One region of the Vreelandella sp. H-I2 genome, then DNA from elsewhere that is predicted to be linked to it. Evidence: predicted binding sites of a transcription regulator. Region 1 holds the regulator's gene; each other region holds the start of a gene.
What was found. The regulator sigma-54, encoded in region 1, starts transcription at its own class of promoters, with help from an activator protein. The targets are predictions, from matches to a motif close to TGGCACNNNNNTTGCTNT.
Positions count from the first base shown of each region.

Region 2: ACUVOF_RS18530 (urease accessory protein UreD) is a predicted target of sigma-54. The motif match lies at 1,028-1,045, and genes of this name have one in related genera.
Region 3: ACUVOF_RS18825 (P-II family nitrogen regulator) is a predicted target of sigma-54. The motif match lies at 924-941, and genes of this name have one in related genera.

Region 1 is NZ_JBRAMC010000005.1:396,835-399,101, reverse strand. It holds gene lptB (LPS export ABC transporter ATP-binding protein) at 1-135, shown strand, start outside; gene ACUVOF_RS14965 (RNA polymerase factor sigma-54) at 279-1,694, shown strand; gene hpf (ribosome hibernation-promoting factor, HPF/YfiA family) at 1,793-2,101, shown strand; gene ACUVOF_RS14955 (PTS sugar transporter subunit IIA) at 2,106-2,267, shown strand, end outside.
Region 2 is NZ_JBRAMC010000008.1:65,110-67,376, reverse strand. It holds gene ACUVOF_RS18535 (diguanylate cyclase) at 1-756, shown strand, start outside; gene ACUVOF_RS18530 (urease accessory protein UreD) at 1,086-1,970, shown strand; gene ureA (urease subunit gamma) at 1,998-2,267, shown strand, end outside.
Region 3 is NZ_JBRAMC010000008.1:128,317-130,583, forward strand. It holds gene ACUVOF_RS18820 (ammonium transporter) at 1-437, opposite strand, end outside; gene ACUVOF_RS18825 (P-II family nitrogen regulator) at 510-848, opposite strand; gene ACUVOF_RS18830 (accessory factor UbiK family protein) at 1,206-1,562, shown strand; gene ACUVOF_RS18835 (TonB-dependent receptor) at 1,702-2,267, shown strand, end outside.

The DNA.
Region 1 (2,267 bases):
CGTGAAACACTCGATATTTGTGACATCGCCTATATCGTGGGTGATGGACAAATCATCGCTAGCGGCTCCCCAGATGCCATTCTCACAAACCAGAAGGTGAGAGATGTTTATTTGGGTGCTGACTTTCGTCTGTAAGGCTTTTTTTAATTCTAACACTTCTTTTTGGCCTCTAAATAGTGGTCTACAATGACTTTGCCACCAATGGCATGCTTATTGCACTTGCACCTAATCCTCACTCGCACTAGTGTGGAGGATTCTGAATAACGAGTGGTTCTCAGATGGTCATGAAAGCTTCTCTACAACTGCGTATCGGCACACAGCTGACCATGACACCTCAGCTGCAGCAGGCCATCGCCCTGTTACAGCTATCAACGCTGGACCTTCGTCAAGAAATTCAGCAGGCCTTAGACGCCAACCCCCTGTTGGAACAGGAAGATGAATTTAGCGAACAGGCCGTCAGCGAGCCTAAAGAAGAAGAGTGGTCCGAAAGTATTCCCACCGAATTATCAGTAGATAGCGACTGGTCAGATACCTACCAGGATATCGGCAGTCACGGCGCCAGCAGTAGTGAAGGGCCCGACTTTGAGCGTCAGGCTGCCGGCCAGAGCCTTCATGGGCACTTGCTATGGCAACTGGCGATGACCGATTTTGGCGCGCGTGAACAGCAGGTCGCGGAAAGCTTAATCGATGCGTTAGACGCTAACGGCTATATAACCCAACCGCTCAATGACATCCGCGAAGGGCTTCGCACTCAAGGCATTGACGGACTTAGCCAGCGTGAAATAGAAACCATCTTGCTCAAGCTCCAGCAGTTTGAGCCAACGGGCATTTTTGCCCGCGACCTGCGTGAATGCCTAATGCTGCAGTTGGCGGCCCTTCCTGATGATACCCCGCTGCTGGTCCCCGCTCGCCGCTTAGTGCGACAGTTTCTTGAAGCGTTGGGCAAAGATGACATGCGATTGCTAAAACGCCGACTGGGCCTTGATGATGACCAGTTGGCGGATGTCATTTTGTTAATACGCAGTCTTGATCCACGCCCAGGCAGCGCCTATGGCGATACCGACGACAGCTACGTAACGCCGGATCTCGTCGTACGTCATGACCATGAAGGCTGGCATTTAGAACTCAACCCCGAGGCGCTGCCACGGCTGCGGATACAACCTGACTATGCCAGCTTGATAAAGCGTGCAGACAAAAGTCAGGACAACCAGTTTCTTAAAGAGCACCTTCAGGAAGCTCGCTGGCTGATTAAGAGTCTTTCAAGCCGCAACGATACGCTGCTACGTGTTGGTCGTGAAATTATCACACGACAAATTGGCTTTTTAGAGCATGGCGAAGAAGCGATGAAACCCTTAATACTCGCCGATATCGCCGAAGCCGTGGAAATGCACGAGTCAACTATTTCACGGGTGACCACTCAGAAATATATCCATACACCTCGGGGCGTTTTTGAGCTCAAATATTTTTTCTCAAGCCAGGTGAGCGGGCAGGATGGCGACAGCCACTCCAGTACGGCTATCCGCGCACGGCTCAAGAAGCTGATCCAAGAAGAGCCGCCTGGCAAGCCGCTTTCGGATAGCCGCTTAGTCACGCTATTAGATGAGGGGGGCATCCAGGTGGCACGTCGCACGGTGGCCAAATATCGCGAAGCGATGGGCATTCCCTCCTCCAGTGAACGGCGCCGTTTGCGCTAGCACTCGTTAACGTCTCAGGGAAACTCTCGACAAGGGCTTTGCAACGCGGCAAAAAGGGTTACAATCGAAGTACAGTCCGATGGATAAGGAGTACGTCAATGCAAGTTAATATCACTGGTCATCACGTAGAACTGACCGACGCCTTGCGTGACTATGTCAACGAAAAGCTTGAACGTGTAGAGCGCCATTACGACAATATAACCACGGTGCAAGTCACCTTATCAGTGGAGAAGGAGCGCCAGCATGCTGCCTGTACACTGCATGCTGCAGGCGCTGACTTACATGCCGAAGCCATAGACAGTGATATGTACGCCGCTATTGACGCACTAGCGGACAAAATTGACCGTCAACTCGTTAAACATAAGGAAAAAGCACAAGCTCGCGCCCAAGGCGCAGGTGTGCGTTAATTCAATGACGTTGGAAACCATACTCCCCCCGGAACGTGTTCTCTTCGACGTACCCGGGGGCAGCAAAAAAAGGGTGCTGGAGTTTTTCAGCACCTTTATTGCCCAAAATATCCCCAGCCTGGACAGTCAAGAAGTGTTTAGCCGTTTAATCGGTCGAGAGCGCTTA
Region 2 (2,267 bases), on a different contig from region 1:
CAGAACGTTAGTCAACTTCCTAAGCTTGCCAATTCTGAGTTTGGTTTATGGTATTTCCATAAAGCCTGTCACGCATTTGAGGGTGCACCAGAAATTACTACTATCTCAAGGAATATTCATCAAGTCGATAACGAATGGTTAGACGCCTTGGCCCACAGCACGACAACCGAATCAATGAAAGCATTAAGTAATATTCGTGATGCAACACGAACTATATTAATGCTGTTGGAAGACGTGCTGAAGCGTGCCTCCAGTTTAGAAGCTGGACGCGATAGTTTGACCCGGTTACTTAACCGCAAGTTTCTATCCGTGGTGCTTAGTAGAGAAATTGAACTAGCGCGCCACTCTGAGAAGTGCTTTGCGTTGCTCATGGTTGATATCGATCATTTTAAGTCGATCAATGATAACTATGGTCATGATGCCGGTGACAACGTACTTCAACAGGTAGCTAGTATCTTAGACCGTTCCACTCGAGGGGGAGATTATGTATTCCGGATGGGAGGTGAAGAATTCCTGATCATACTGGTTGATACCGACCAAGACGGTAGTCGGCTATTTGCTGAACGCCTGCGCCAAACGGTAGCAAAAGAGCCAATGCTTGCCGCAGCAGATACGTTAATTAAGGTGACTGTTAGTGTAGGAGTCACTATGCACGATGGCTATCCTGACTACCAGCGCTCTATGCAGCGGGCTGACCAAGCCCTTTACCAAGCGAAACGCAGTGGTCGTGACCGAGTCGTGGTGCAAATGGGTTAAGCCCGGCGAGTGCTTTAATTGTCAATCAAGTATGGGGATTGTCGATTAGGGTCTGCACTCTTTCCTATTATTTATTCCTATTATTTACTTTGCTTCTATTTTAATTAATGACAGCTCTTTATGACATCACAAAGGTGGAGCTTTTAAGCGCTACCTTGTGGTGCAAGCTGCTTTCATATTGCTCTATTTTGGTGCTTCAAAAGAGTAATACGGACCACTCTCAGTATCTTGACTCTGTATAACGGTCGCAGAACTTAGTCTTTCACCATTTTGGCGCATTAATTGCACTGCTTAGCTAACGGCTTACTGAAAGGAAGCGATAGCTAATTATGATGCAATGCGATATCGCAAAATCTCCCCTTGCCTCTGGCCACCGCTTTGATCAAGGCCGCCACTGGGCGGCTTCGTTGGACCTGCGTTTTGCCCCGCGCGACGGCGTTACCCGCATGGTACAGGCGCGCCACCAGGGCCCGCTGCGGGTGCAACGGCCGTTTTACCCGGAAGGCCGGAGTGAGGCGTGCCATGTGTACGTGCTTCACCCACCAGGCGGGCTGGTGAGCGGCGATGCGCTCACTGTTAGCGCTCATGTCGAGGGCGGTGCCCATGCGCTACTTACAACGCCTGCCGCCAATAAACTCTACAAAGCCGACAGCCAGGGCGTGGCATGGACTCAGCACACTCGATTAAGCGTTGAGAATGGCGCCACGCTGGAGTGGTTGCCCCAGGAGACTATCGCCTTCGATGGCTCGAAAGGCGAGCAGCGCACCCATATCGAGCTGCATGGCAGTGCCCGCTGTCTGGGCTGGGAAGTGATGGCGCTGGGGCGCCCGGCGAGCGATTTACCCTACCTTTCAGGCCGCATTGAGCAACACTTCCGCTTAACCTTGGACGGCAAGCCGCTGTGGTTAGAGCGCCAACCGTTAGACCCACTTCACCCACGCTTTGCTGGGCGCTGGGGGCAGGGCGGCGCCACGGTGCAGGCCACGCTCTGGACGGTAGGCATTGTCGATGCGCCTGCGGCTATCGAGGCCCTACGTGAAGCGCTGCCGGATAACCCGCGCTGGGCGGTGACCGTCCGCCACGGTGTCCTGCTGCTGCGCTATTTGGGCAACTCACGTAATGAAGCCTGGGCTTTATGCGAACAGGCCTGGCAGCTACTGCGCCCTCGGTGGATCGAGCGAGAAGCCCATACGCCGCGTATTTGGCTAACCTAATTTGGTATCACTCTGGAGAGACGCCCCATGGAATTAACCCCAAGAGATAAAGACAAGCTGCTGCTGTTCTCTGCTGCTCAACTGGCGGAGCGTCGTAAGGCGCGTGGTTTAAAGCTCAACTACCCCGAAGCGGTGGCGCTGATCAGCTTCGAGATTATGGAAGGTGCCCGGGATGGCCGCAGTGTGGCCGATTTGATGAGCTACGGCCGCGAGATTCTTAGCCGTGACGATGTGATGGAAGGCGTGGCTGAAATGGTCGACGAGGTGCAGGTGGAAGCCACCTTCCCTGACGGCACC
Region 3 (2,267 bases), on a different contig from region 1:
GCAGTCATTACCACCGCAAAGGCCAGAAAGGCCCACAGTTTCATGCGCTCAGCCACGGCACCCGACACAATCGACATGGCGGTAGCGACGAACACGACCTGGAAGAAGAAGTCAGAACGCATTGAGTAGTAGGGGGCGTCATCGCCGCCTGCGGTCACCGCATCAGCACTATTCTCAGCGCCAATCAAGAAACCCAGATTAGGTAAAAAGCCACCAGCACTGCTGGAGTACATTATGTAGTAGCCCACCAGCAGATACATGGTGCAGGCAATCGCAAACAGCGCGATATTTTTGGTCAGTATTTCAGCGGTGTTTTTGGAGCGTACCAGGCCCGCTTCCAACATAGAGAAGCCTGCGGCCATCCACATCACAAGCACGCCGCAAATTAGAAAGTAGAACGTATCGAGCGCGTAGCTCAAATCAGCTAACTCATTCATAAGGTGTTCCCCGTTATTCTATGAGAAGTTATACGTAAAAGACGGCGCTGCAGCCTGTTCGCGTGGCGTCCGTTATACGGCGTCAGCGCCGCGCTCACCGGTGCGGATACGAATCACGTCTTCCAGTGGCGTAACAAACACCTTGCCGTCACCAATTTTGCCGCTGTTGGCTGCACTACAGATGGCATCCAGCACGCTTTCTAAACGCGCATCGTCCACGGCCACTTCCACTTTTACCTTGGGAAGAAAGTCGACGACGTATTCTGCGCCACGGTACAACTCGGTATGCCCTTTCTGACGGCCAAACCCTTTCACTTCAGTAACCGTAATGCCCTGAACGCCGTTGTCGGCGAGTGCCTCACGAACATCGTCGAGCTTGAATGGCTTGATGATAGCGGTGATGAGTTTCATCCCGGATCTCCCCTGCTGGATAAGTCCTGCTAGATTGGTAGCGGCACAGCCGCCAGAATAAGCACCTGAACCGATAATGCGCATACTGTGCCAGCTGACTTTTTTTTGATTAAAAATCAGTTAATTAAGAAATAATCCAAAGTCCCTTTCCACGCTCACTCTCATCAAACCAAACTCCAAAACACCGCTATTGCACCAAAAAAGAGCAACATAAAATGTTGACTGCTCTATTCCGATGCAAACCACTCGCTAAACAGTAAAACCATTCGACGCATGCGAATTTGCCAACTGTTGCGTATCCTTACGGGTAAGCGTTTTTATATATTCATTTAGCGAGTAATTAAGGAGAGAGCAGCTATGGCCCCTCAAGACCGCATCAGCCGGCTGGCCCAGCAGATTGGCGACCGTTTACAGAACGCCTCGCAGGCGCCGGAAGATATTCAAAAAGGCGTGCAGCAAGTTGTGCGCGGTGCGTTTGACCGCTTAGAACTTGTTTCAAGGGAAGATTTCGATATTTTAATGGACGTATTGCAGCGCACGCGTTCGCGGGTAGAGGCGCTAGAGCGTCAGGTTGCTAGCCTTGAAGCCGCCGTTGAGGCCTCCGCGCCAACTACAACGGCCACGCCTTTTGAAGCTGAAGCCCCACCGGTTCCAGAGCCGCATGAGCCGGTATCAGATGCAGCAGAAGAGAAGAACAAACCCGATAACGCTTAAGCTTCATTTGCAGCAGCAATACGGCGATGGCCTATTGCTGCACGCACCTCAAATTAAATACGAATCACTATCGTTGACTTTGTTTTTCGTGATGATACTCTCCGCCTTTGATTTCCTTACCGTCTGCGGATTGTTTACTATGCACGCCCCTTCATTTTCAAACCTGTCTTTTGCAAAGCTGCCTTTTACAAAGCCGTTTTCTTCGCCGTCGTTTGTTTCACTATCGAGTCTTATTGGCACCGGCCTGTTACTGAGCTTCTCCAACGGCGTTTTCGCCCAAAACACTGCCTCTGGTACTGCGTCTAGCGCCAGCGCCGACGACACCATGGTGGTCGTTGGGTCGCGTACCCCCAGCCAGATCAGTCAGATTCCGGGTGCTGTATGGGTAATAGATAAAGAGATGCTGCAACAGCAGACCCGGAATGGTGCAGACCTAAAGACAGCATTGGGGCATCTGGTGCCGGGGCTGGACCTGGCTCCTCAAGGGCGCACCAATTATGGGCAAAACATGCGTGGCCGGGGCGTGCAGGTGCTCATCGATGGTGTGTCGCTGAACAGTTCCCGTGGGCTTTCCCGTCAGTTCGATGCCATTGATCCCTTCAATATTGAGCGTGTGGAAGTGCTTTCCGGCGCCAGCAGCCTGTATGGCGGCGGTGCAACGGGGGGCTTGATCAATATCATTACCCGCAAAGGCGAAGAAGGCCT